Regions from separate parts of the Bacillus sp. P4_E1 genome, predicted to be linked through region 2. Evidence: riboswitches for the same ligand, from Rfam matches in the RefSeq annotation. Region 2 holds a riboswitch; the other holds the start of a gene.
What was found. Region 2 has a riboswitch for thiamine pyrophosphate ahead of tenA (thiaminase II). Riboswitches for the same ligand answer to the same signal wherever they lie in the genome.
Positions count from the first base shown of each region.

Region 1 (4,150 bases), on a different contig from region 2:
CATCATTCTTTAAACTATTTCTTAAAAATAAGCGTTATGCAACGATTCATGATATTCTTTTCTATTGGTGCGACGATGAACAAAGAATGAGCTTAGAGAAAAAATATAATCTTAGTTTCATTTATGAAAAATATGCTTGTGGATAAACCATATTTTACATATTAAAAATTAATATAAATTAAAAAGGATCTCAAGTTTATGTGAGATCCTTTTTTTGTTAGTAAAGCAAGGAGAAAGTAACTAAGATAAGAAATAACATTCCATAAAGGAGAAATTGTGCAGTATAACTTCCTTGTATACCAAAAAAAGTATTCATTTTTTCATATAAATTCAATATATATTTCATTGGATTATCTTTGAAAGATTGGTACACAGTGTCTCCTCTTTCTAAGCTTCTTGTTCATGTTTTTGGTTATTAGGAACATGAACGTATCTAGCTATGAATAATAAAACACCTATAAAGAATACAGGAAGTACGGTAGATAAATAAAAACCATTACTAATTATATTTGTTATAAGAGCACTTAAAAGAAAAATTACATTATAAATATGGGCAATTTTTTGTTTTAGCCGCATTTGTAATGCTTCCATAATGATTTCTAAAGCAACAAAAGCAATAATAATAGATAAAAATACAGTGTTCGTATTATAAATGATTAAACAACAGATTAAACCTAAAAAGGCCAGGTATTCAATAAAGAGAGGTATATTGCGTGGCATATAATTTACCTAACTAAATATGGCAGTGGGTTTACTGCATTTGTTTTTTCAAAATTCCATTCCCCATTATGTAATTCAAAATGGAGATGTTGCCCGTATGAATGACCTGTGTTTCCCATATGACCTACTAATTGTCCAGTTTGTACTTGATCACCAGCTTGTACAGTGCGATCCTTCATATGAGCATAAACTGTTGTATATAATTTCCCATTTATTTGATGGGCGATGAACACGACATTGCCGTAGCTAGCCGAATAATAAGATTTCACAACCTTACCTGCAGCAGCAGCTTGAATAGAGACATTTCCTTGTGCTGCTATATCTATACCATAATGCATTTGCTCCCAGCGCATATCAAAAGTGGAGCTGATTTTCCCTTGAGTAGGGAATTTGAAAACTGCTGGAATTGATGCAGGTTGAGCTGTTTTAGCTTGTGCTTGATTTTGATTTTGCACTACATAGTGTTTTGCTACATATCCGTATCCTGTGCCAAAACGAATTTTATACCAAGTACCTACCGTTTCTACTACTTGTACTTGTGTACCATTTTGTAATGAGCCAAGTAGAGTGCCACTTGTGCTAGCATTGCTACGTACATTTAATTTTGGTGTTGCAACAGTATAAGAAGGAGAACCTTGTACTGTTACACCTTTTACTAGAGGTGTGGATCCATTAGATACAAATGTTTTTTGTACGTAACCAATTTGACCGTTATGTAATATTTTGTACCAATCTCCTTGTTCACCTTGAATGGTAATGAATTGACCATTTGGTAATATATCTAGAATAGAAGACTCTGTATTAGGTTCAGAACGAACGTTTAATGCGTTTGCATTTACGATATATTGAGACTTTGGTTGAACATTTTTTTTGAATAGAATTGCATCTTTTTTCATATAGCCTGTTTTGTTGTTAACAGATACTTTATACCAATCTTGAACTGTTTCAAGAATAGTAACCGGGCTATTAAATCGAATGGTATCAACTATTGCACTGTCTGTATGGCTATTTTGATGTAGTGCAACGTTGTCAATTTTTACATATCCAGTTTTTACTGTAGATGGTTGCTTAGCAGCCGCTGTTTGTATATCGGATTCTCCCATAGAAGGAAGTAAAGAAGCAATTGCGATAGTAGTTGCTGTTAAAGCTGTGGCTTTCATATTCATGTAATAAAGACCTCCTCTAGTTGTATAGTTGTAATTTTATTATAGTATAAAGATATAATATATTGGTCGTATTCACATAAATGTAATATGAAATCAATAAAAATAATGTCAGAAGAGAGATTCGTATATAAATATTGTATATATCATTTGTGAGGTCGCATTTATATTTGTTTAACATGTTAAGAATTGATTCTTAATTAAGAAAATTAAAACAGTTGATGATGTCTTATGGCGATGTTATACTGACAGTGATAATTTTATAGTTTGCTAGGAGGGCTGGTGTTGCCAGCTGAGAGTAGGGCCATAAGCCTTTGATCCTTTTTATTACCTGATCTAGATTATGCTAGCGTAGGGAAGCAATTCGGACATTAACAATGAGTCCCCGTTTCTTTGCGTATAGAAACGGGGCTTTTTTATTTGAAAATTTCATATTAACACCACTAGGGGTGCTTTTCGTGCTGAGAGAGGAATAATCCTTAACCCTTACAACACCTGATCTAGATAATACTAGCGAAGGGAAGTGGAACAACGAATAAATTATAATTTTATTTGCTGTAACCACTTCTTATATACAGAAGTGGTTTTTTTATTGAGATAAATAGATATATAGGAAGGGGAATTATTAATGAAATTTTGTGAAAGATTATTTGATACGGTGCAGCCTGTTTGGGAGAAAAGTCATAATCATCCGTTTGTAGTAGGTATGGGGGATGGTACGTTGGAAAAAGACAAATTCCAGTACTATATTATTCAAGATTATTTATATTTGTTAGATTATGCAAAGCTATATGCAATTGGGGTTGTAAAGGCAACGAATCCACAAGTTATGGCAAAATTTGCAGAGCAAATTGATGGGATTTTAAATGGAGAAATGACGATCCATAAACAGTATGCAAACAAACTTGGCATTACTGTAGAGGAGATAGAATCTGCGAAACCATCTGCTAAAAATTTAGCCTATACAAATTACATGATGTCTGTATCTCAAAATGGCACACTTGCAGAATTAATATCAGCTTTACTTCCATGTATGTGGAGCTATTGGGAGATTGGAAAGCGTTTAAATGATATTCCTGGAGCAAGCGATCATGAGTTCTTTGGAGAGTGGATTCAAGGATATAGTTCTGAAGAATACGGTAACCTTTGTATTTGGTTAATAGATTTATTAAATGAAATGGCAGTTGGAAAGTCAGAGAAAGAGCTAGACCGATTAGAGGAGATTTTCTTATATTCCAGCCGATTTGAATATTTATTCTGGGATATGGCTTATCGTAAGGAGATGTGGGGTTTTGAGGAGCAAGAACATACTACAGTTTCATAATGTTTCCTTTCATTATGATGAGAAACCAATCATCAATGAATTAAATGCTTCTATACAAGATAAAGAGTTTGTAAGTATTATCGGGCCGAGTGGATGTGGGAAAAGTACTTTATTTCGCCTTATTACAGGCTTAGAAGAGGCAAGTACTGGACAGATAGAGCTGACAAAAACAAAGAGTCATCCTGTAGGGTATATGCCCCAAAAAGATATGCTCTTGCCGTGGAGGACGATTATTGAGAATGCTGCCCTGCCGCTAGAGTGCCAAGGTGTGCAAAAGAAAGAAGCGCAAGTAAAAGTGAAAGAACTGTTACATAAATTTGGTTTACAAGGGTACGAGAAAAAATATCCGAAAGATTTATCTGGTGGTATGAGGCAACGCGTATCTTTTATCCGAACTTTATTAACAGGCGGGGAGATATTATTGTTAGATGAACCGTTTAGCGCATTGGACGCTTTAACGAAGGCATCTTTGCAAGAATGGTTGTTTGAACAATGGAAAGAGTGGGAAAAAACAATTTTATTTATCACTCATGATGTTGAAGAAGCATTGTTTCTTTCTAATCGAATTTTGGTTGTAGAAAATCAACCGATAGCAACTTTAACTGAGCGAATTGTGCCGCTTGATCGTAACCGAACAAGAAAAGATTTATATAAGCCTGAAGTGTTAGCGCTTAAAGAAGAGCTCCTTAGTATGTTACAAAGGCAGGTACTCGTATGATGAATCGCTTGAAGGAGTTATTACCTGCCCTAATATTAAGTGGAATTTTACTTGCTCTGTGGGAAGTAGGAGCAAGAATTGTAGATGAAATGTACATTTTGCCATCACCTTCTGCAATTGTAATGAAGATATGGGCGCTGAAAGATATATTATTTACGGTTCATTTACCTGCAACGTTGTACGTCGTTTTAATAGGCGTTGTTATTTCTATCGTACTGGGCGTAG
Region 1 covers NZ_JBFUIV010000003.1:2,684-6,833, forward strand. Annotated here, with positions in the region: gene AC1DS7_RS04355 (DUF3965 domain-containing protein) at 1-146, shown strand, start outside; gene AC1DS7_RS04360 (hypothetical protein) at 388-720, opposite strand; gene AC1DS7_RS04365 (SH3 domain-containing protein) at 726-1,886, opposite strand; TPP riboswitch at 2,146-2,258, shown strand; TPP riboswitch at 2,319-2,422, shown strand; gene tenA (thiaminase II) at 2,512-3,207, shown strand; gene AC1DS7_RS04375 (ABC transporter ATP-binding protein) at 3,176-3,925, shown strand; gene AC1DS7_RS04380 (ABC transporter permease) at 3,925-4,150, shown strand, end outside.
Region 1: linked by a shared signal. The riboswitch ahead of tenA (thiaminase II) and the one ahead of tenA (thiaminase II) in region 2 are both predicted to bind thiamine pyrophosphate.

Region 2 (4,150 bases):
CCTAATGTTATATCTTACTATTTTTAACAACACCGGATTGTCTGCATTTAATACATAGGAGGAATCTCCGTTTTGAGCTAAAACTATTTTGCTATCTAATAACGCTTGTTCTATCTCTATTACTATATCATCTGACCATACTTCTAACGTAATTGATTCTAATCCCTTTGGGGCAAATAAAGGTAATAACTCATTCTCATTATTAGTTAATACATTTTCACATTCTGGAAGTAATGTGAAATATGGGCATATTCGTTGGAATTCATTAAAAAGTTCCTCTTTTTCTCTTACTTTTATACCAAATTTTATTTTTGTTCCTTGAACTTTATATATATTTTCGTTATATGGAAGAAGCACTCTTATCTTTGTTCCTCTAATATACTCTTTCGGACATTGGAGAATGTTCTCTAATTTAACTTCTCCCCCTATCCTATAATCATCTTTTAAATTTCTAAAACGTTTAATCCACTTTATTCCTTTTACAGCTTGTTGTACTTTTAACTTTACAAATCTTTGCTTTTTATTATTTGATTCAAATTCAGGAGTTGAAATCAGTATTTGGCTCCGCTTTCGCCCTAAAAGTATAGGGATATCTTTATGATTATATTGTTGATAAAACCTCCTAATCCCTACAGATACTTTTAATAGCGGAATATTCTCACCTCCACGAGTTACGTATTCAAACCGATATACATAAGAGAAATAATCATGTGTTTCTTCATCTTTAATTGGCTCAGACATCGCTTCAGAAACATGTTGTGATCGCAGTGGTGAAAAATATATTTCTTCCTCATTTTTATTTTCCATACGTAAAGGCTGTTCGCAAAAAATATGAGTAATTAGAGCTGGTACCCATTTAGAAAACGTTTTTTTATCATGTAATGCTGGTAAATTACTAATTAAATCATACTGCCATTCTAAATGTGGTGGATCTATTAATTTATTAGGTTTCCAATCATGAATAACCTCATACCAGCTTTGGAAAATATAGTCTAACTGTTCTTGTTTCATTGGTTCTTTTGCTACAATCCAGGGCGTATCTTCCTTTAATATATATGGATTATGCTGAATGAATAATATATCAGAAAACATTTCATACAATCTTTCATTTACAAGTTTTAATTTGCTCGTTAATAAAAATGTTCTATAATGTATCTCTACAATCTCAAGCCATTCAATAGGAAAATAAATATACGATACTTTCTCATTATAGAGGGGTTCTACTATATTTTTAAATGCTAATAACTGTAATTTTTCCATATTATTAATACTTCCTCTCTTAATTTATATTGATCATGAATAATACTAGAAAAGATACCAATTTTTTAAGCATTAACGAATCAAATTTTAACCAAGCACATTAAAGGAAATAACTAAATTACATTTGGTTATTTAAATAAAACATTATTAAAATCAAATTAATATAAAGTAACTATTAACATATAACTACCTCCTTATGGGACTTTATATTATAAAATCATTATAATGAATTATTATATTTTTTATCTATGATTTACAAAAAAATTACAGAAACTAAATATAATAAAAGGTATCGCCTCTTTATATAGCGATACCTTTTATATACTCTTAATTAAATAACACCTTTAACTTCTTCATTCACCGGCCATTTTTCTAATGTATATGCCATTTCCCAAAATGAATATTCATATTGACTACTAAAAATAAAATGTTGTCTCATACGATTACGGTCTGCCTCTGTTACTTTTTCAGCGATCGTATCTAATCGTGTGATTTGCTCTTCTACTAGAGTACGGAACCAATCAGATCCATATGCAGAAATCCATTCTTGATAAATTGGCTCTTCTGGTTGACATTCTTTTAATCGTTCACCGATTTCATAATATAACCAATAACAAGGTAAAATAGCCGCAATAATATCTCCTAAATGCCCTTCATAAGCTGCACGATACATATGAGATGTATATGCATATGCAGTTGGCGCAGGAATAAAATTATCTTTTTCTTCTTTTGTAATCCCTAATTTCTTTGCGAAATTCTCATGTAATGATAACTCAGCTTCATACGTATTTTGTGCATGGTGTGCCATACGAGCTGTCGTTTCTAATTCAAGAGCCTTTGCAGCACCTAACGTTTGTACTCTAGCAAAATGACTCAAATAATAAGAATCTTGAAGCACATAATATCGAAAACTAGCTAAATCTAATGTTCCTTCGCCTAGTTTTTTTACAAAAGGATGGTTAAAACTTGCTTCCCAAATTGAATCTACTTCTTTACGTAATGATTGTGAAAAAGTCATTCAAATCCCTCCAAATAATGTAAAAAATATACGTATTTATCCACAATTATTAAAGCTGTAAAATAAAAAAACTTTCTTTACAGGCGTAAAGAAAGTGAAATTGACAGTATTTATTCGTTAAATAGCAACGTCTTTCCCACTTCCCTACGCTGGCATTAACCAGATCAGGTACTAAGAGTCTCAAAATTTCATCTGATCTCAGCCTATAAAAGGCCCCCCTAGTGGATAAATATTTAGTTGTCGTATTGTAATTATCATAGCATAATTCGTGGAACTGTCAAAAGAATTAATTATATAACTACCTTAAAAACCTTCTTCTTTCCTTACTTTTAATGAAGTTTCAATTATCATATCTAATAGTTTGCTATAATTAATTCCCGCTGCTTCCGCACTTTTTGGCAGTAAACTTGATTGTGTCATCCCTGGTAATGTATTAACTTCCATTACATATGGAATTCCTTCCTTCACCATCATATCAACCCTTGCATAAACACTACATTTTAATGCTTTATAACAAGCCAGTGACGCTTTATTTACACGTTCCTTTATTTCAGCTGGAAGTTCAATAACTTCTTCAACTGTACTAGTATCATCATATTTTGCATTATAGTCAAAGAACACAGCAGCATGTCGAATCGAAATGATAGGTAACTGTTGCCCATCAAAAATTGAACATGTAATCTCGTCACCTTTTATATACTTCTCAATTACTACTTCAGAATCCCATTCGAATACAGTTTCTAGCATAGAGATTAATTCATTTTTATCATAGACAATCTTAACTCCAACACTTGAGCCGCCAGAGTTTGGTTTTACCACTAACGGAAAGCCTAATTTATCTAACTCCTCAAGCTTTAGATCCTCCATTTTTGTAAGTTCAATCCAATCTGGTGTTTCTACTCCTTCATAACGCAAAATCTTTTTCGAAATATTTTTATCCATACATATACCGCTAGATAACATATTACTGCCGCTATATGGAATACCTAAACTCTCAAGCGTCCCTTGAACCGTACCATCTTCTCCGTATTTTCCGTGTAATGCTAGCAATGCAAAATCAATGTCTTTCGCTTTTTCAATTAAATCCATTTTTTCATTTAACGTAATTGGAACGATTTCATATTTACTCTTATCTAAATGTGCAATCATTTCATTCCCAGTCATAATTGATACTTGTTTTTCAGAGGATACTCCTCCCATAATAACGCCAATTCTCATTTTCTCAACTCCAAGTTTCATTTTTTAAAGTTTCACCAATTATTTGAATCCCGCTAACAATTTCCTGTTCTTTCAAACGTGAAAATCCTAATCGGAATGTGTTCGCTCCTCCTCCATCAGAGTAAAAAACATCTCCAGGAGAAAACGTAACTCCTTTCTCATAACACTTTTGTAAAAGTGTGCGGGCTTGAATTTTTTCTTCCAACTCTATAAACAAATGAAGTCCACCGTCTCCAGTCATTCTTTTAAACGGAATGTACTGATTACACGCCCCAACAGCTAACTCATATTTTTTCTTATAAACAGATCTTGCTTTTTTTAAATATTTTTCAAAATATCCTTCATGTAAATATTGAAACAGAACAGCTTGATCTAACGTAGATGTGTGAATGGTTCTGGCTCTTTTAACACTTTCTAAATAATGTATCAGTTCTTTATCTGCAATGATCCAACCTACACGTAAACCAGGGAAAAGTACCTTTGAAAAGCTACTAATATAAATCACATTATTACCAGCCCCTGCAAAAGTTAATAATGGCGATAAATGTGAACCCGAATAACGTAATTCTTCATTAAACCCATCCTCTATAATAGGGATCTTGTATTTTGAAAATAACCTCATCAATTCCGTTCTTTTCTCCGAACTCGTAACAA
Region 2 covers NZ_JBFUIV010000001.1:6,318-10,467, reverse strand. Annotated here, with positions in the region: gene AC1DS7_RS00045 (pPIWI_RE module domain-containing protein) at 1-1,260, opposite strand, end outside; gene tenA (thiaminase II) at 1,592-2,278, opposite strand; TPP riboswitch at 2,403-2,508, opposite strand; gene ddlB (D-alanine--D-alanine ligase) at 2,582-3,496, opposite strand; gene pdxR (MocR-like pyridoxine biosynthesis transcription factor PdxR) at 3,501-4,150, opposite strand, start outside.